3 regions of the Cupriavidus sp. Agwp_2 genome follow, and region 2 is predicted to be linked to each of the others. Evidence: predicted binding sites of a transcription regulator. Region 2 holds the regulator's gene; each other region holds the start of a gene.

Region 1 (6,529 bases), 1.9 Mb from region 2:
CTTGTAGACGGTCTGGCTGCCGAGGTGATACACGCCGTCCGGCATGCCCGCCGCGGCGGTGGCATCGGTCACGGCATACAGCCGCGGAATCGCGCGCAGCGCGGCGCGGATGGCGCCGGGATGCACATGCACCAAGTCCGGGATCAGCTCGGCATATTCGGCATGCGCCAGCGCCGCCGCGACCATGCCCGGCGCGCGATGCTGCAGCGGCGTCATGGCGTTGAACAGGTGGGTAAAGCCGGACGCGCCGGCCTCGAGCGCGGCAACCGCGTCTTCATACGTGCCCAGCGTATGGCCCAGCTGCACACGCACGCCGCGCGCGGCCAGCGCGCGGATGATGTCGAGGTGGCCGGGCAGCTCAGGCGCCAGCGTGACCACGCGGATCGGCGCCGCGTCCAGATACTGCTCCAGCTGGGCCGGCGTGGCGATGGCCGATGCGTCGGGCTGCGCGCCAAGCTTGCCGGGATTGATATACGGCCCTTCCAGATGCACGCCAAGCATGCGCGCCGCGCCAGTCGGCCGCGCGCGGCTGGCACGGTCCAGCGCCTGCAGTGCCGGCAGCAGCACCTCCGGCGGCGCGGTCATGGTGCTGCCCAGCAGGCTGGTGGTGCCAAAGCGCACATGCGCGCGCAAGATCGCCGGCACCGCCTCCTCGCCGTCCATGAAGTCCTTGCCGCCGCCGCCGTGGTTGAGCAGGTCGACAAACCCCGGCAGCACGTACGGGGCATCGTTGCCGTCGGGGGTGGCAGACACGCCGTCGATGCGCTCGATGCGTCCGTCCGGGCCGGCACGGATCTCGCCGAAGACCCAGCCTGCCGGCGTCAGGATGTTTCCTTTCATGGCAGTCCTCTCCATATCACCAGCGCGCGCCTTCAGGACAGGTGGACGATGCCGGCATACGCGCCCTGCTGGCTGGCCCCGGCCGCGGCAGGGTGCTGCGGCAGGTCATACTTTGCGCCGGGTGTGACAAGCGTGCCATGCCCGCCGCTTTCGTTCAGCTGACGTGGCAGACGCCGGACAGCAGCGACAGGTTGTAGCCGGCGAACTGGTGACCTTAGGGCGCCACCGCGCCACGCCGCAGGGAGCCCCGGCGCGGCAATGGCAGGAGGGGGAAGAAATCGTCAGGCTGACCCGACTGCGCATGGCCGACGGCCAGAGCTTCCGGATGGAAGTCACCATGCTGGCGCGGACGGTGCTGCCCGATGCCAGCGCTATCGGCGAATCGCCTGACAGTCAATCGCTCTAACAGTCGTTTCAGCGGTAAGGCGCGGCCACCGGCGGTTCCACCGGCGGCGGGATCGGGTCCTCTTCTGGCGGCAGCGGCAAGTCAGGCGGCACGCCGGGCGGCGATGGCTCTTCCACCGGGGGCACGGTATGGCGCGGCATCACGCGCGCGCCGGCGCGGGGGTTCGGCGAGACGGGCATACGAGGGTCTCCGTGACCGGGGGCACTCCCTCATTGAAGCAAACCCGGCGCGCACGCGCCAGTGTCGCGGCTCAGGCGTGCTGCCGGCGCACGAAAAACAGCGCCGCGCCCACCGCCATCAGCACGCTGCCGAAGAAGCGGTTCTGCCAGCGCACCGCGCGGGCATTGCGGAACAGGCCCTGCATGCGCGAGGCCAGCAGCGCATAGCCATGCATCACCGCCAGGTCAACGCAGCACATGGTCAGCGCCAGGATCGCCAGCTGCGGCGCGAGCGGGTGGTTGGGGTCGATGAACTGCGGCAGCACCGCGACCATGAAGATGATGCCCTTGGGGTTGGTCACGTTGGTCAGCAGCCCGGTGGCGAACCGTCGGCGCGCGCTCATGACCGACACGCGCACGGGTCCGGCGCCCGCGGCCCCGTCAGCGGCCCCGTCAGCGCCGCTCTCGACCTTGGCGCGCCACTGCTGCACGCCCAGGTAGATCAGGTACAGCGCACCCACGGTCTTGACCACCATGAATGCCTGCTCCGAGGCTAGCAGCAGCGCACCCAGGCCACCGCCGGCAATCAGCAGCACGATCACCAGCCCGGTCTGCAGGCCGAAGATGGTGGTGCTGGTCCTGCGCAAGCCATATGACAGGCCGTGGCTCATCGACAGCACCGCCCCCGATCCCGGCGACACCGCGATCACCCAGCACGCGGCGAAATAAGCCAGCCACACTTCCCAACGCATTTCGATTCTCCTTTGACGACAACTGCCGCCGCCGCATTGCCGCGGCCACGGCGCAAACCTTGTGCTCCCGCGGTGCCTGGCCTCAGAACGGATGGAAGCCGCCGAGGAACTGCTCCACCTGCTCGGCCTGGCGCTGGTCGCGCGCGGCGTCGCCAGACTCCAGCACCACCGCCTGGTAGGCGCGCGCGCCCACCGCCACCAGTCGCGCGGTCAGCCGCCGTGGCGCCTGGTCCTGCGGCGACACGCCGCTGGCCTGCACTTCGACGCCGGCGAGCGGCCGCCCCGGCTTGTCGGCGGTCGTGATCGTGACCGGCCGCGTGCGCGGCGGCTCGCCCGAGACCGTGCCGAGGTTGGCCAGCAGCCCCGCCTGCATTGCCGCCAGCGCCTCGCGCCGCAGCCCTTCGTCGTCGGCGGGCAGCGTGACCACGCCCACGGCGAACAGCGTGTCGTCGACGCGCGCGGCCTCCATCGTCATCGGCAGCTTGCGGCCGGCGATGGTGACGTCGCGCGCGGCACTGCTGGGCTTGCCCGGATAGAGCGCGGCATAGGCGCCCTCGCCGGACTGGATCGTGCGCCAGTCATAGCGGGGCGAACAGGCGCACAGGGCCAGCGCCACGCACAGGGCGGCGCAGCGCATCATGGGGCTGCGGGCCAGACTGGGGGCGAGACTGCGAATGAAAGCGGCAGGGCTCGGCGTGGGTGGAAGAGGACGCATGGGGAAGCGTGTGGCGGACAGCGCGCGCAGGCCATGGAGCGGCTCTGGCGGCCGCCAGAGCCTGCGGGCGGAAACCGGTATTATCGCGGAAGCGGCGCCCCGGTGCATGGTGCGCCGCCTGACAGTTTTTCCTGACCGCATGCCTGCCCCCACCCTGCCCCGCCTCGCCCTGCCATCGCTACCAGCGCTACCAGCGCTACCAGCCCGGACCGCACTGTTCCGTCTGGCCACGTGCGCGCTGCTGGCAACAGCCGCCGGCACGGCGCTGGCCGCGGGCACGGCGCACCTGCCTGCCGCCACCGACCTGGGCGCTCACGGCGCCGAAGCCGCGCAGCGCGGCGAGCCGCTGGTGCTGCTGGTGTCGATGCCCGGATGCGGCTATTGCGATGCGGTGCGCCGCAACTACCTCGGTCCGCAGGCTGCCGCCGGCGAGATCGCGGTGCGCGAGCTGGACCTGACCGCCGTCACGCCGCTGCGCGACGCCGACGGTACCGTGACCACGGCGCGCGACTGGGCGCGGGCGCACCAGGTGCGGGTGGCGCCGACGGTGCTGTTCCTCGATCGCCAGGGCCGCGCCGCCGCCAGCCCGCTGCGCGGCATGCAGCCCGACTTCTACGGCGCCTACCTGGAACAGGCGCTGGACCAGGCACGCGCCGCCGTCGCCACCCGGCGTTGAATCACGGTCACCGCCGGCATTGCGGCAGATTGCCGCACCCAGGCTCCGCGCAGCGCCCCGGCGCCAGCGGCATTAGAATGTGGCGTTGCCCGAAGAGAATTCGCATTCCCCGCCTTCCATGACCACTTCCGCTCCCGCCAAGTCCTCCCGCAAGCCCTGGCCCATCGTCGCCGCCATCGTCGTGCTGGCGCTGCTGGGCTGGTTCGGCTACCGCGCGCTGGCGCCGGCCAATGCCGCACCGGCCGCCACGTTCACGCTGCTGTCGGGCGAGAAGCTCAGCACCGCCGACCTGAAGGGCAAGGTCTACCTGGTCAATTTCTGGGCCACCAGCTGCGCCACCTGCATCAAGGAAATGCCCGACATGGTCAAGACCTACGAGCAGTTCAAGGGCAAGGGGCTGGAATTCGTCGCCGTGGCCATGAACTATGACCCGCCGATGTACGTGATGAACTACGCCAAGACGCGCGGGCTGCCGTTCAAGGTGGCAATGGATTCGGACGGCTCCGCCGCCAAGGCCTTCGGCAATGTGCAGCTGACGCCGACCACCTTCGTGGTCGACAAGGAGGGCCGCATCCTCAAGCGCTATGTCGGCGAGCCCGAGTGGGATGCGCTGCACAAGCTGCTTGATGGCGCGCTGGCAAAGTCTGCGTAACGCTGTCGCCCGCAACATCCAGGAAAAGGTGCTCATCGAGCACCTTTTTTGTTGGTTCGTGCCCGATCCCGCGCGAAGCGGCTTGCACTGCGGGGCTGTATGGATATACAGTTAGCGCCAGCTTTTTTGCCCTGCCCGCTTTTTCCCCCTGCCTCTTTGCTGCCTGTGTCACTGGACCTTGCCCCCGCCGCGGATCTCGCATCCGCCCTTGCCCCCGATGCGGCCGACGCAGGCCCGGCCTACCTGTCCAAACTCAACCCGGAGCAGCGCGCGGCGGTCGAGCACGGCAGCGACGGCCCGCTGCTGATCATCGCCGGCGCGGGATCGGGCAAGACCAACACGCTGGCGCACCGGGTCGCGCACCTGGTGCTGGGCGGCGCCGATCCACGCCGCATCCTGCTGCTGACGTTCTCGCGCCGCGCCGCCGCCGAAATGGGCCGGCGCGTCGAGCGCATCGTCGACCAGGCGCTGGGCACGCAGACCGGCGCGGGCCGCGCGGCGCTGCAATGGTCGGGCACCTTCCACGCCATCGGCGCGCGCCTGCTGCGCGAGTACGCCGAGACCCTGGGCCTGTCGCCCGCTTTCACCATCAGCGACCGCGGCGATGCCGCCGACCTGATGCACGTGGTGCGCCACGACCTGGGCCTGTCCGAGACCGCCAGCCGCTTTCCCAAGAAAGAGACCTGCCTGTCGATCTACTCGCGCGTGGTCAACACGCAGGCGCCGCTGGAAGTCGTGCTCAAGCAGCAGTTTCCGCGCTACGCCATGTGGGTCGATGCGCTGCGCACGCTGTTTGCCGGCTATGTCGAGGCCAAGCAGAAACAGCACGTGCTCGACTACGACGACCTGCTGCTGTACTGGGCACAGGCCATGGCCGAGCCCGCCATCGCGCAGGACATGGGCGCCCGCTTTGACCATGTCCTGGTCGACGAATACCAGGACACCAACGCGCTGCAGGCGTCGATCCTCTTGGCCATGCGGCCCGATGGCCGCGGCCTGACCGTGGTCGGCGACGATGCGCAGTCGATCTACGCGTTCCGCGGCGCGACCGTGCGCAATATCCTCGATTTCCCGCAACAGTTCACACCACACGCGCAGCAGGTGACGCTGTCGCAGAACTACCGCTCCACGCAGCCGATCCTGCAGGCAGCCAACGCGGTGATCGGGCTGGCTGCCGAGCGCTATACCAAGGATCTCTGGTCCGAGCGGCTGTCGGCCGAGAAGCCCGGCATCATCGTCGTCAACGACGAGGCCGACCAGGCGCGCTACGTGGTCGAGCAGGTGCTGGCGCGGCGCGAGGCCGGCCTGGCGCTAATGGCGCAGGCGGTGCTGTTCCGTGCCGCCGACCACAGCGCGCAGGTGGAGATCGAGCTGGCGCGCCGCAATATCCCGTTCGTGAAGTTCGGCGGGCTCAAATTCCTGGAATCGACGCACGTGAAAGACGTGCTGGCCGTGGTGCGCTGGCTGGAAAACCCGCGCGACCGCATGGCCGGCTTCCGCACGCTGCAACTGCTGCCGGGCATCGGCCCGAAGACCGCGGCGCGCGTGCTCGACGCCATGGCACTGGCCACCGAGCCGCTGTTCTCGCTGCAGGAATTCGAGCCGCCGCCGGCCGCCGCGCCCGCCTGGGCAGACCTGCTGACGCTGGCGCGCGCGCTGATGGCGCCGACCTCGCCGTGGCCCTCGGAATTCGAGCAGGTACTGGCCTGGTACGCGCCGCACCTCGAACGCCTGCACGACGACGCCGCCGCGCGCCAGGCCGACCTGCAGCAGCTGGAGCGCATCGCCGCCACTTACGGCGCGCGCGAGCGCTTCCTGACGGAACTGACGCTCGATCCGCCCAGCGCATCCAGCGATGAGTCCGGCGTACCGTCGCGCGACGAGGACTACCTGATCCTGTCGACCATCCACTCGGCCAAGGGGCAGGAGTGGAAGGCCGTGTATGTGCTCAATGCCGTCGATGGCTGCATGCCGAGCGATCTGGCGACGGGCACGACGGAAGAGATCGAGGAAGAACGGCGGCTGCTGTATGTGGCGATGACGCGGGCCAAGGACCATCTGGACGTCATCGTGCCGCAGCGCTTCTACGTGCACCAGCAGGTGGGATTTGGCGATCGGCATGTGTATGCGTCGCGCACGCGGTTCATTCCGAATCGCGTGATGCCGAATTTCCACAGCCGGGCATGGCCGCCGCCGCCGATGCCAGGCGAAGGGAAGGCAAAGCCGGCGCTGGCGCCGGTGGACCTGGCCAGTCGGATGCGCAATATGTGGCGGTGAGTTGCAGCCTCGCCGCCTGCAATTTGCTGGCTTACGCCACCTTCTCCAGCAAC
Region 2 (6,529 bases):
CTTGGACTCGGCTTCGTCCAGCAGCTCGCGCACTTCGCGGCCCTTGGGCGCGAAGGCGGCCGAGGCGATGTCGTCGGCCACGGTAACCAGCTTGCGCAGCACCGCACGCTCGCGCACGATTTCCGCATAGCGACGGATATTGGCCGCGCTGGGCGTGTTCTGCGCCAGCGAATTCAGGTACGCCAGCCCGCCCACCTCCTCGGCCTTACCCGCAACCTGCAGCATTTCGTAGACCGTGATCACGTCGGCCGGTTTGGTGGCCGAGATCAACCGGGCGATGCTCTGGAAGATCATCCGGTGGTCGAAGCGGTAGAAATCCGCCTCCGAAAGGAAGTCCGCAATGCGGTCCCAGGCGGCGTTGTCCAGCAGCAGGCCACCGAGCACCGACTGTTCGGCTTCGATGGAGTGCGGCGGGACCTTGAGGTTGTCGAGTTGGGGGTCGGCGACGGGCGCGTTCATGGGGAGGGATTATAACGGCGGGACGCTGGCAGGAGGACGCACTACGCCGGACATTTGCCAGACACTTGCCTGACAACAGCCGGACATCTGCCAGCCAGCGCCAGCGGAAAACAAAAAAGGCAGGAGCCAGGGCTCCTGCCTTTTCTGCTTGCAGTGCTTCACGCGGCGCCGGGTCCGGCACCGCTGCAGCGGGTCTTCAGACCTGCTCGCCCAGCACCGACACGGTCACGTCGACCACCACGTCGGTGTGCAGCGCGACGCTGATCGGGTGGTCGCCCACCATCTTCAGCGGGCCGTTCGGCAGGCGAACCTGAGCCTTCTCGACCTTGAAGCCCTGGCCTTCCAGTGCCACGGCGATGTCGGCGTTGGTGACCGAGCCGAACAGACGGCCGTCGACACCCGACTTCTGGCTGATCTGGACGGTCAGGCCGTTCAGCTTCTCGCCTTCAGCTTGCGCAGCAGCCAGCTTCTCGGCGGCGGACTTTTCCAGCTCGGCGCGCTTGACTTCGAATTCGGCGATCGCGGTTTGCGTGGCGCGGCGCGCCTTCTTCGACGGGATCAGGAAGTTACGAGCGTAACCGTCCTTCACCTTGACGATGTCACCCAGGTTGCCCAGGTTGATGACTTTTTCCAGCAGAATGACTTGCATCGTGTTTTCTCCGTTACGGACCTAGGGCCTATCAGTTCTTGTGCAGGTCGGAGTACGGCAGCAGCGCGAGGAAACGCGCACGCTTGATTGCCGTATCCAGCTGACGCTGATAGTGGGCCTTGGTACCGGTCAGGCGGGCCGGCGTGATCTTGCCGTTGTCGCCGACGAAGTCCTTCAGGGTGTCCAGATCCTTGTAGTCGATCTGTTCCACGCCAGCCACGGTGAAGCGGCAGAAGCGCTTGCGCTTGAACAGCGGGTTCTGTTGCTGGAAGCGCTTCTTGTTCTTGTTGTCACGTTTGACGAATGCCATGATTCAATCCTTTACGAATGCTTTACATCCGGTGATGTGAAAGACGAGAGCCTTGCTGTTGCGGTGCTTGCGAGCGAGGAATCCTTCGCAGTCGAGCAGCGTGCCGAGCGGTAGCCGCTCAAGCCGCTGGCCGACCGGCCCGATCCCCATCGCTGCGATGGCAAACTCGACCTGGCGTGGCGTTTCCGCCTCGACGGCCTCGCCGCTGTACTGCAGGATGCAGTTCACGACGGGCACCCCGGCCGGGGTAAAGCGCAGGGCATCGCGTTCCGCCAGGGTGGCGGCAAGCCGAAGCTGATTCAACGCGGGGCCTCTCGCTGTTTGCCATCGATGCTGCCGTGGCCGACGCTGTCAGCCATGGCTCGCACCGCAGTCCGCACTCAGGCGGGCTGGCCTTCGGTGGTCGTTTGCGCGGCCTTGCGGGCTTCTTCGCGCTGCACTTCCTTCATCATCGGCGAAGGAGCGGTCTCGGCCTTCTTGGTCTGCACGATCAGGTGGCGCAGGACGGCGTCGTTGAACTTGAACGCGTGTTCCAGTTCAGCCAGGGTGTCCTTGCCGCATTCGATGTTCAGGCAAACGTAGTGAGCCTTGGCCAGCTTCTGGATCATGTAGGCCATCTGGCGACGGCCCCAGTCTTCCACGCGATGAACGTTGCCGTTCTGCGAGGTCACGAGCTGCTTGTAGCGCTCGATCATGGCCGGCACTTGTTCGCTCTGGTCCGGGTGGACGATGAAGACGATTTCGTAATGACGCATTGACGCTCCTTTTGGATTAGCCACCCGGGCGTCACGAGTCCGGTGTGGCAAGGTTGAATAGCCTTAAAGTATAGCTCGGCGACGGACTGGCGCGCAAGCGCACCACTGCATCAAGCCCTGGCAAAAGCCGCCTGCAGGCGCACGGGATCGCCGGCCAGGGCAGGATCCGCCGCCAGCGCCAGCGCCAGCAGCACCCTTGCCTTGTACGGATTCAGATCCGCCGCAGAGACGAAAACGCCATCTGACGGGCTGGGGTGCGGCGGGATCGCCACGTGACCCGCACCGGTACGCGAACTGCGGACCACCGCCACGCCAGCGGCGGCGGCATCCACCAGGGCCTCCGCCAGCACTTCATGGATCGAACCATTGCCGGCTGCGGCCACCACCAGGCCCGCCACGCCGGCCCGCACCAGCGCGTCGACGGCGATACGGCCCGGCTGAGCGTAGCTCGCCACGATCTCAACCACCGGCCATGCGCGCGGCATCGGCCCGATCGCCCAGGCCTGCCGGGGCGTGCGAGCGAACCGCACGAAATCGTCCTGCACCAAGCCAAGCGGCCCGCACTGGGACACAAAGGCATCCACCGCCGACGTATGCGCCTTTGCAATATCGCGCGCCGCGTGGATCTGCTGGTTCAGCACCACCAGCACGCCCTTGCCGCGCGCATCCGGATGTGCTGCCACCCGGACCGCATCAAGCAGGTTGAGCGGCCCGTCGGCTGACAGCGAGGTGGACGGCCGCATCGCCGCTGTCATCACCACCGGGATTGGACACGCCTGGGTCAGGTGCAGCGCCATTGCCGTCTCTTCCAGCGTATCCGTACCGTGCGTAATCACGATGCCCGCCACACCCGCCTGCGCCGACCAGTGCTCGACACGCGCCGCCAGCACGGCCCACAGCGCGAAGGTCATGTCCTTGCTGTCGACTTGCGCCACCTGCTCGGCTTCGATCCGCGCCACCGACTTCAGCGCCGGCACCGCCGCCAGCAACGACGACACGGGCACGGTTGCCGCCTGGTAGTGCGCGCTGCTGGCGGGGTTGCCGGAAGCGCCGGCAATGGTGCCGCCGGTAGCCAATACGACGATGCGAGGCAATTGGGTCATAGGTGCTGGGGGCTCAGGAGACAAGAAGGGAAACGCATGCGCTGGGCGATGGAATCGCGATTGTAATGGCGGACCTCCCCCGGCGGGCCCGCGCCACCGCGGCCGATCGGTCCACGCGCGCCACCAAAAAAATTCTGCTTGCGCTGCCGCCGATACTGTATAAAATCACAGCATACTGTTTAAACATACAGTGCCCGGCGCGCCGGATGCAGGATTTGCGGAAAGCCCCAGCTTGCGGGGCAGCCCTCCCAGCCCTGCCCCCAGCGCGCCCGCACGGAACGGCGATCCCATGGCGACCCTGACACCCCGGCAGCAGCAGATTTTCGATCTGATCCGCAATACGATCCGCCGCACCGGCTTCCCGCCAACGCGCGCCGAGATTGCCGCCGAGTTCGGCTTTTCCTCGCCAAATGCCGCGGAAGAACACCTGCGCGCGCTGGCCCGCAAAGGCGTGATCGAGCTGACGCCGGGCGCCTCGCGCGGCATTCGCCTGAAGGTCTCGCGCAGTGATTCAGAAATGCCGGACCAGTTCTCGCTGCCTATACCCGGCGTATTGCAGCTGACGCTGCCGCTGGTGGGCCGCGTCGCCGCCGGCAGCCCCATCCTTGCCGCCGAGCATATCGACCGCCAGTACCAGGTCGACGCCTCGGTCTTCGATGAACGCCCCGACTACCTGTTGCGCGTACGCGGCCTGAGCATGCGCGACGCCGGCATTCTCGACGGCGACCTGCTCGCAGTGCGCCGCGCCAGCGAAGCGCCCAACGGCAAGATCGTGGTGGCGCGACTGGGTGACGATGTCACGGTCAAGCGCCTGCAGCGGCGCGGCGGCCATATTGAGCTGATCGCCGAGAACCCGGACTTCGCCAACATCATCGTTGAACCCGGGCGCGAAGAGTTTTCGCTGGAAGGCATCGCGGTCGGCCTGATCCGATCCTCCGGCTTCTAGCCGGGCACGGCAGGCCTTGCGCCTGCGCGGACCCACCCGCTTCCATTGCTTTGCAGACGCCGCCCGGCTTGCCGGGTGTTGACCCCGCTTTTGCCTGAAAAAGAGGTGCAACCATGCCGCAAATCCACCACGTCGCCACCCGCCGCCCGGTCAAGCCGGTACCCTTCCGCCAGTGCAAGGGCGTACGCGTCTATCAGGGCGCACAGCGCCGGACTATGGTAGGCAGCATGGCCGCGATCTGCAGGATGCTCGAACTGGAAACCATGGACAAGCTGGCCGTCTGAAGCGGTCCGGTTTCCCGACCAACGGCCTGCCCCGCGTCAGCTACGCGCGCACGCCTTGGTTTCCGTTTCCAGTTCCTGAGGCGTCAACTGCGGAAACCATGTATTGGTCTTGCGCAGCTCGACCGCCGTGCCATCCGGCTTCGCCGTCAGCGAAATCAGATAGGCATACGCAAACTCGCCGGCTCCGTTTAGCTGACCGATCCGAATTTCCGTCTGGTTCTGTGCCGGCAGGCTGACGACCGTGGCGTCATCGCCGAGATTGTTGCGCAGGCATTTGGCAACGTCGGCCATTTTTGCCGGCGTGAACAAGCGCATCGGCGGGCGCGCGCGAACATCTTTCTCCGACGTGCCGGTGGCGCATCCGGCCATCATCGCGGCCACTGCCACGCCAGCGCCAATTACCGCTGCTCGAAGGAACATACGACCTCTTTGGAATTCAAGGCGCGTATGGTACAGGAGCCACATCGATCGCGTGCGGGTCGACATGGAAAGTCACTGCTCCACTAGCGCCTAATGTCGAACATCGATGCTGAGCACCAGCGTTCAGCCAGCGCCGAAACAGCCTGGACCGCACCAGCCTCGCGTCGCACATGCCTACAAAGCAAAACAGCGCCCGTAAAGGCGCTGTTTGCAAAGCAATCTGGGGTGGCTGATGGGACTCGAACCCACGACGACAGGAATCACAATCCTGGACTCTACCAACTGAGCTACAGCCACCGTAGAGGTCATCAGCGAAGCGCTGATCGACGAAAACCAAGATTATACAAACACTTTTTCGAGATGGCTAGTATCCCGCACAAATTTTTTTCAGAATCTGCATCACGCCTTGGGCCGGTGCCACTTGGCCTCCAGCAACACCGCCTGCTTGATGGCTTCGATGGTCTCTGCCTCGGTGTCGAAGTGGCCCAGCAGCCGGCGTGACTTGCCATTGAGGACGGCTTCCTGCAGCGCCCTGCCCGCGCCTTCCGAGATACCGTGGTGCCAGCAGTAGCGCGCTGTCCATTTGCCGTCCTGCAGTTGCTCGGCGACCCAGACCAGCCTGAAGTCCTCAAACACCTCGCCGAATGACTCTTCGTTGTTTGCGTTCGCTTTTTCCACGCTTACTGCCGTCCCTTCGCCTGTGGCGATGCGAAGAATCGTAGCACGCAGGCCAGCTAGCCAGACGGGGCCACAGCGCGCAGGCGCGACAGACCATAGCGGCAAGTCACCAAGCGGCACAGCATATGGCGTGCAAAGCCCCTACCCCTGCAGGGCTCTTGCTTCCTTCCCCGCAGTTTGCTTGGTTTGACAGCAAGGTTCGCTGGAACCTCGCGCATTGGTCATGGCCAAACCATTTTCAGGAATATTGCGAGGATGGAGCATGAGAACAATGCCTGGACGTCTGGCGGGAGTCTTGGCGCTGCTGGGAATGGTGGCGGCGCTGGCAGCCTGTGCGGGCGGCGGAGCCGATGGACGGGAGTCGGGAATCACGACCTATGGAACGCTGGATGTGGGCATCAGCCATACATCGCGATAGCCCTCCCGCCGCAGCGTGACCGGTGGAACTCTTTTCCGGGCAGCCCGGTCAAACCGGCTCGACTGGCGCGATCGCGAAAGATCAAAAAAAGAGTCCGCAGCGCGGACTCTTAACTTTAGCGATCTCAAATGCCCTGAAGGCCGTTGCAATGTAACTGTCATCCGGCAATTGCACCATTCGGGTAAACGAAGAGCGCAAAACGCGCCGACGAAAAAAAGCCCGCCGAGGCGGGCTGAATAATCAGTTGAAGAAAGCCCTGTATTCGAGGGCAGGGCACAGTGTAAAAAAGTGCCCTGCCTCGGCGAATTAGGGGAATCCCTTTGCAGACGCCAGTTACCGGCCGAATTGGCATCGCAAGTGTCGCGCGCGCAACCCTCGGGAATCCCTGCACAATTTGACGATTCGGTGTTAGAGCAAGCACTCAAGCGCTATGTGGCGGCGTCGTTCAGCGCGGCTTGCTTTATGCCGCCAGCGGTTCTGACGCCAGGGGACGCAGGTGTGCGCGCG
Region 3 (6,529 bases), 1.7 Mb from region 2:
CAACCGAGAACGCGGGGATGCCGCGCGGAACCGGCACATTGTATTTGCGCAGGAGTTCCTTGCCTTGATACTCATGGATATTCATGCGTGTTTCCTTTCGGGTAGGCGTAAAAGGTAGAGGGAAGAATCTGAAAAAGGAGACGAACTCTCTCGTCTTGCTGGCTGATCCTGAGAATCAGCCGGAAGTGCCGGTTGGCCTGTCGGCCGGGACAGCGTCATTGCCGTCGTCGTTGGCTTGACCACCGCGGTCGCCATTGGCCACGGCGGGCGCCCGAGGCGCGGTTGCGACGGCAGGTGCGGCCTCGGCCCTTGCCTTGGGCGTCGGCTGGTGACCATACCAGCGCGGGTAAAACTCACGGACCACCTCGCCGTCGAAACGCAGCGCGTGGCAGCCGTTCAACTGATAGGGCGGCTCCGGATTCGGATCGTCCTCGCCGTTGTCGCGGATGCTGATGACTTCGCCGGCAAACGCCTGGATCGCGGTGCTGGGCAGCACGCCGGCGGCTTCGGTCAGGTGGGAGCAGCCGTTGATGCCGGCCAGGCGCTCGCGCACGGCCTTGCGAAAGCCCTTGCGCAGGTTCAGGCCGATCAGCTTGCGGTAGGCCGGGCCGATGGTGTCGCATTGCGACGGATACGGCACCCAGTCAGAGCAGGCCTCGGCATCCAGCACCGTCATGTCCTCGTTGATCGTGACGCGCAGCCAAAGGTCGTGCAGGGGCTGGCCCACCGGGCGGATACGGTCGCCGGCAAGTTCGATATCGCGGGGCTTGGTGTCGGTCAGGCGCACCTCGACATCCCACAGGCCGTCCTCTCTCTGGTACGCCTCGGCCGTAATGGCACGGCGATGGCGCAGGGAGCGGTTGACGGGCTGGGACAGAGGCATGGCCAGGCTGGAATACTGGGGGCTTGGGAACGGCGGCGCCGGAGCACCGAATAACTTGGGGAGTTTAACATGCCGCGCCGGTTTGCCCGGGAACATCCTTGTATGGCGACTGTCGCGCCGCATTGTCGGCCGACTGGCGCGCGAATACCCTGAGGGCAGTGCAGATAATGGCCCGTCAATTGCGGACGATACCGCACGCAGATGCTTACTCGTCGTCGCCGTACGCTTCGTCGGCGCCCTGGATGATCTTGCTGACCACCCCACGCGAGAATCCACGCGCCACCAGGAAGCGGATCTGCTTGGCGCGGGCCTCTGGCGACTCTGGCGGCACGCCGAAACGCTTGCGCCAGACTTCGCGGGCACGTTCGGTCTCGGTGGCGCGCAGCCTTTCCTGCAGTTCGCCCAGTTGTTCGCTGCCCAGCTTGTGGGTCTTGGCTTCCTGCATCACCCTGGCCGTGCCATAGCGGGCGCCGCGGCGATGGACCAGGCTGTCGGCAAAGCGCTGGTTGGACAGCCAGTTCTCACGCTCGAGCGCATCGAGCAACTGCTCCAGTTGTTCCGGCGACTCGGCATGGGGCGCCAGCTTGCGTGCCAGCTCGGCCCGGCTGTGCTCGCGGCGCGACAGGTAGCCGACGGCGCGGGCCTTCAGGGAAAGCGGGGGGCGGGGGGCCATTGGCGGCTTGGTGAAAAATCCCTAATAAAAAAGGCCGGCGCATCGGCTGATGCTCCGGCCCCTTCCGGCTGCTGCAATCGTGTTGCGTCTTGCGCGCCGGCGCGATCAGCCTTCCAGCGCTTCCGCAGCCACCGGGTTGGTCGGTACCACACCCAGCGCCACTCGCACCTTGTTCTCGATCTCTTCGGCGATGTCCGGGTTCTCGCGCAGGTATTCGCGCGCGTTGTCCTTGCCCTGGCCGATCTTGTCGCCGTTGTAGCTGTACCACGCGCCCGACTTCTCGACGATCTTGGCGTCCACGCCGAGGTCGATGATCTCGCCCTGGCGGGAGATACCCTGGCCGTAGAGGATGTCGAAGAAGGCTTCGCGGAACGGCGGCGAGACCTTGTTCTTGACCACCTTGACCTTGGTCTCGTTGCCGATGACGTCGTCGCCCTTCTTGATCGAGCCGATGCGGCGGATATCCAGGCGCACCGAGGCGTAGAACTTCAGCGCGTTGCCGCCGGTGGTGGTTTCCGGCGAGCCGAACATCACACCGATCTTCATGCGGATCTGGTTGATGAAGATCACCAGGCAGTTGGTACGCTTGATGGTGCCGGTCAGCTTACGCAGCGCCTGGCTCATCAGGCGGGCCTGCAGGCCGGGCAGCGAGTCGCCCATTTCGCCTTCGATTTCAGCCTTGGGCACCAGCGCCGCCACCGAGTCGATCACGATCAGGTCGATCGAGCCCGAGCGCACCAGCGCGTCGGTGATTTCCAGCGCCTGCTCGCCGGTGTCCGGCTGGGAGATCAGCAGGTCGCCGACGTTCACGCCCAGCTTGTTGGCGTAGCTGACGTCCAGCGCGTGCTCGGCGTCGATAAAGGCGCAGGTGCCGCCCAGCTTCTGCATCTCGGCCACGACCTGCAGCGTCAGCGTGGTCTTGCCCGACGATTCCGGACCATAGATCTCGACCACGCGGCCGCGCGGGAGGCCGCCGACGCCAAGCGCGATGTCCAGGCCGAGCGAACCGGTGGAGACCACCTGGATGTCCTTTTCGACCTCGCCGTCGCCCAGGCGCATGATCGAGCCCTTGCCGAACTGCTTCTCGATCTGGGAGAGCGCGGCGGCAAGCGCCTTCTGCTTCTCGGCGCTCACGCCCGCACCTGCCTTCTTGTCGTCCATGGTCGTCCTTGAATCAAATGGTGTATAAATAGGCCGCATGTGGCGCGGCACCGGCTTTTGCCGGCTCCAGCGCCGGCCCGGCTGTCTGCGCGGCCGCCATCCGGGAAACATCAGTCAGGAAGCATCCCGGGCGGCCCCAGCGGAATGTGCGGGTACTGTATAAAAAAACAGTATGCTTGGCAAGCCCCATCGCGCCCGTTCCGCGGGCGCCCGGCTATGCCGGCCAGGTGGAGACAACCATGCGTATTCTGATCGCCGAAGATGACGACACGTTGGCCGATGGGCTGACGCGCTCGTTACGTCACTCTGGTTATGCCGTCGACCATGTTGCCGACGGGCTGGGTGCCGACTCGGCCCTGTCGACCCAGACTTTCGACCTGCTGATCCTGGACCTGGGCCTGCCGCGCATGTCCGGCCTGGAGGTGCTCAAGCGCCTGCGCGCGCGCGGCGCGATGCTGCCGGTGCTGATCCTGACCGCGGCCGACAGCGTCGACGAACGCGTCAAGGGCCTGGACCTGGGTGCCGACGACTACATGGCCAAGCCTTTCGCGCTGTCCGAACTGGAAGCCCGCGTGCGCGCGCTGGTGCGCCGCGGCGCCGGCGGCGGCGCCACGCTGATGCGGCACGGGCCGCTGGCTTTCGACCAGGTCGGCCGCATCGCCTACCTGAACGAGCAGATGCTCGACCTGTCGGCGCGAGAGATCGGCCTGCTGGAAATCCTGCTCACGCGCTGCGGCCGGCTGGTGTCCAAGGAACAGCTGGTCGACCACCTGTGCGAGTGGGGCGAAGAAGTCAGCAACAACGCCATCGAAGTCTATGTGCACCGCCTGCGCAAGAAGATCGAGGTGGGCGGCATCCGCATCGCCACGGTACGTGGCCTGGGCTACTGCCTGGAGAAATTCCAGCCGGCCGTGGCCGCGCAGCATTGACGCGAGCCGCGCCTTAGCCTCACCCTTGCAGGCGAGCACGACCGCAACCGAGCGACCACCGTCGAGATGAGCCTGCTGCAACTGCGCTGGCGGCGCGCGCACCGCGCCGTGCCGCCACCCTCCCCTGCCGCTGCGTCCCCTGCCATGCCCGGCACCGCCGACCAGGAACTGGCCGACGCATTGCCGCATCTGGAGGAAAGCACCGCCACGCCCGCGCCGCGCTCGCTGTTTGGCGAGATCCTCGACTGGATGCTGGCGCCGCTGCTGCTGCTTTGGCCGATGAGCATCGCGGTGACCTACCTGGTGGCCAAGTCGATCGCGAACGGCCCGTTCGACCGGGCGCTGGAAGCCAGCGCCATCGTGCTGTCGCAGCAGTTGCGCGAGGTCAACGGCCGCGTCACCCTGCAGCTGCCCCTGTCGGCGCGCGAAATCCTGCGCGCGGACGAGACCGACAATATCTATTACCAGGTGGTCGGCAAGCGCGGCGAATACATTGCCGGCGACCATGACCTGCCGCTGCCGTCGGAAGAAGACCAGGGCCACGCCGGCCTGGTATCGCTGCGCGACGACCGCGTCGCCGGCAACGACGTGCGGGTAGCCTACACCTACATCGACCTGCGCAATGTCAGCGGCAACCAGCCGGTACTGGTGCAGGTGGCCGAAACCCTCGACAAGCGCGCGCGCCTGGCCAACGAGATCATCAAGGGCGTGATCCTGCCCCAGTTCGTGATCCTGCCGCTGGCGGTGGTGCTGGTGTGGTTCGGGCTCTCGCGCGGGCTGGCGCCGCTGACCGCGATCCAGCAGCGCATCCGCGCGCGCACCCCGGGCGACACCAGCCCCATCGACGAACGCGCCGCTCCGCAGGAGATCACGCCGCTGGTGGGATCGTTCAACGACCTGCTGGCGCAGCTGGACCAGTCGGTGCAGACGCAGAAGCGCTTTATCGCCGATGCCGCGCACCAGATGAAGACGCCACTGGCGGGGCTGCGCATGCAGGCCGAGCTGGCGCAGCGCGAGCAGTCGCCGGAAGAGCTGCGGCGCTCGCTGGCCCAGATCGCCGGCAGCTCAGAGCGCACCGCGCACCTGGTCACCCAACTGCTGTCGCTGGCGCGCATGGAAAACCTGGCGGGCACCGGCGGCATGGGCGAACTGGACCTGGGTGCCCTGGCGCGCGAGGTAGTCAAGGAATGGCTGCCGCAAGCCTGGGCGCGCGACATCGACCTGGGGCTGGAAGCGGACGACCATCCGGTGACGGTGCTCGGCAACCGGCTGATGCTGACGGAGATGCTCAACAACCTGCTCGACAATGCCATCCGCTACACGCCGCGCGGCGGGCACGCGACGGTGCGCGTCAGCGCCGATGCCTTCGAGCCGTTCGCCTATCTGGACGTGGAAGACACCGGCCCAGGCATTGCGCCGGCCGAGCGCGAACGCGTAATGGAGCGCTTCTACCGGGTGCTCGGCACCAATACCGAAGGCAGCGGGCTGGGCCTGGCCATCGTGCGCGAGATCGTGCAGCAGCACGGTGGCGACGTGCAGATTTCCGACCACGTCTACCAGCAGGCGCCGCGCCTGGCCGGCGCGCATTTCCGCGTGACCCTGCGCCGCCCCACCGATCTCTCCGCACTATGAACGACACCCCCGCCCCCGCTGCCGCCCCCGATCTCGCCGAGGCGCGCCAGCGGCAGGCCTGGCACCGCAACCTGCGCTGGATCGCGGGGCTGCTGGCGGTCTGGTTCGTGGTCACCTTCGTGGTGGCGTGGTTCGCGCGCGAGCTGCGCTTCGACTTCTTCGGCTGGCCGTTCTCGTTCTGGGTGGGCGCCCAGGGAGCGCTGGTGGTCTACGTGCTGATGGCCGCCCTCTATGCCTGGCGCATGAACCGCGCCGATGAAACCGTTGACGAAGCGGACACACCCGCCCCCCTGCCTTCGCAGGGTACCTTGCGCGGCCCAGGTTCCGATGCTGCATAGCGACATGCCGTACCGGCCGCATAGCAGTGCCGTGAAACGGCCAGGACAGGCTGCATTGCAGCATGCGCAGGCCTGAAAACGGCTAGCGTATACCCCGATATTTTTGGCACTTGCACGCCGAAATCTGTCAGAACGCAGTAAGTTTCGCCACCCACAATCCACTGCAACTCAGGCTCCCGGCCAGCGGCACGGGGCTTTTCCGCGATGTTGCCGCGCCTTGCCCGAGATCCATTCCAGACGGAGGAGACAAGATGGCAAACGTGCAAAACGTTGCGGTACCCGGAGGGGGTGCGCAAAACGCGCCGATGACACGCGAGGAGCGCAAGGTGATCCTTGCCTCGTCGCTGGGCACGGTGTTCGAGTGGTACGACTTTTATCTGTACGGCTCGCTGGCGGCGATCATCGCCAAGCAGTTCTTCGCCGGACTGGATCCGACCTCGGCCTTCATCTTTGCGCTGCTCGCCTTTGCCGCCGGCTTTATCGTGCGGCCGTTCGGCGCGCTGGTGTTCGGCCGCCTGGGCGACATGATCGGGCGCAAGTACACCTTCCTGGTGACCATCCTGCTGATGGGCCTGTCGACCTTCATCGTCGGCCTGCTGCCCGGCTTTGCCACCATCGGCTGGGCCGCCCCGGTGATCCTGATCATCCTGCGCATGCTGCAGGGCCTGGCGCTCGGCGGCGAGTACGGCGGTGCCGCCACCTACGTGGCCGAGCACGCGCCGCACGGCAAGCGCGGGGCGTACACCTCGTGGATCCAGACCACGGCCACGCTGGGCCTGTTCCTGTCGCTGATCGTGATCCTGCTGTGCCGCGAGCTGACTGGCCCGAACTTTGAAGTCTGGGGCTGGCGCATCCCGTTCCTGCTGTCGATCCTGCTGCTGGGGATGTCGGTGTACATCCGGCTGTCGATGAA

What was found. The regulator LexA, encoded in region 2, represses DNA repair genes until DNA is damaged. The targets are predictions, from matches to a motif close to ACTGTATNNNNATACAGT.
Region 1: a site for LexA is predicted at 4,294-4,311, ahead of LPA45_RS01330 (ATP-dependent helicase). Genes of this name have one in related genera too.
Region 3: a site for LexA is predicted at 2,872-2,889, ahead of recA (recombinase RecA). Genes of this name have one in related genera too.

Annotation. Positions count from the first base shown of each region.
Region 1 covers NZ_CP088083.1:283,111-289,639, reverse strand. Annotated here, with positions in the region: gene nagA (N-acetylglucosamine-6-phosphate deacetylase) at 1-840, opposite strand, end outside; gene LPA45_RS01360 (UTRA domain-containing protein) at 1,004-1,246, shown strand; gene LPA45_RS01355 (hypothetical protein) at 1,255-1,425, opposite strand; gene LPA45_RS01350 (LysE family transporter) at 1,497-2,156, opposite strand; gene LPA45_RS01345 (hypothetical protein) at 2,239-2,871, opposite strand; gene LPA45_RS01340 (thioredoxin fold domain-containing protein) at 3,011-3,547, shown strand; gene LPA45_RS01335 (TlpA disulfide reductase family protein) at 3,666-4,199, shown strand; gene LPA45_RS01330 (ATP-dependent helicase) at 4,365-6,476, shown strand; gene LPA45_RS01325 (class I SAM-dependent rRNA methyltransferase) at 6,508-6,529, opposite strand, start outside.
Region 2 covers NZ_CP088083.1:2,216,676-2,223,204, forward strand. Annotated here, with positions in the region: gene LPA45_RS10410 (replicative DNA helicase) at 1-459, opposite strand, end outside; gene rplI (50S ribosomal protein L9) at 656-1,108, opposite strand; gene rpsR (30S ribosomal protein S18) at 1,140-1,418, opposite strand; gene priB (primosomal replication protein N) at 1,422-1,721, opposite strand; gene rpsF (30S ribosomal protein S6) at 1,799-2,173, opposite strand; gene LPA45_RS10435 (asparaginase) at 2,284-3,276, opposite strand; gene lexA (transcriptional repressor LexA) at 3,566-4,222, shown strand; gene LPA45_RS10445 (hypothetical protein) at 4,336-4,506, shown strand; gene LPA45_RS10450 (hypothetical protein) at 4,543-4,992, opposite strand; tRNA gene LPA45_RS10455 (tRNA-His) at 5,148-5,223, opposite strand; gene LPA45_RS10460 (hypothetical protein) at 5,326-5,604, opposite strand; gene dusA (tRNA dihydrouridine(20/20a) synthase DusA) at 6,483-6,529, opposite strand, start outside.
Region 3 covers NZ_CP088083.1:556,341-562,869, reverse strand. Annotated here, with positions in the region: gene sucC (ADP-forming succinate--CoA ligase subunit beta) at 1-85, opposite strand, end outside; gene LPA45_RS02640 (DUF2889 domain-containing protein) at 176-883, opposite strand; gene recX (recombination regulator RecX) at 1,089-1,556, opposite strand; gene recA (recombinase RecA) at 1,662-2,717, opposite strand; gene LPA45_RS02625 (response regulator transcription factor) at 2,957-3,646, shown strand; gene LPA45_RS02620 (sensor histidine kinase) at 3,713-5,278, shown strand; gene LPA45_RS02615 (DUF4212 domain-containing protein) at 5,275-5,616, shown strand; gene LPA45_RS02610 (MFS transporter) at 5,868-6,529, shown strand, end outside.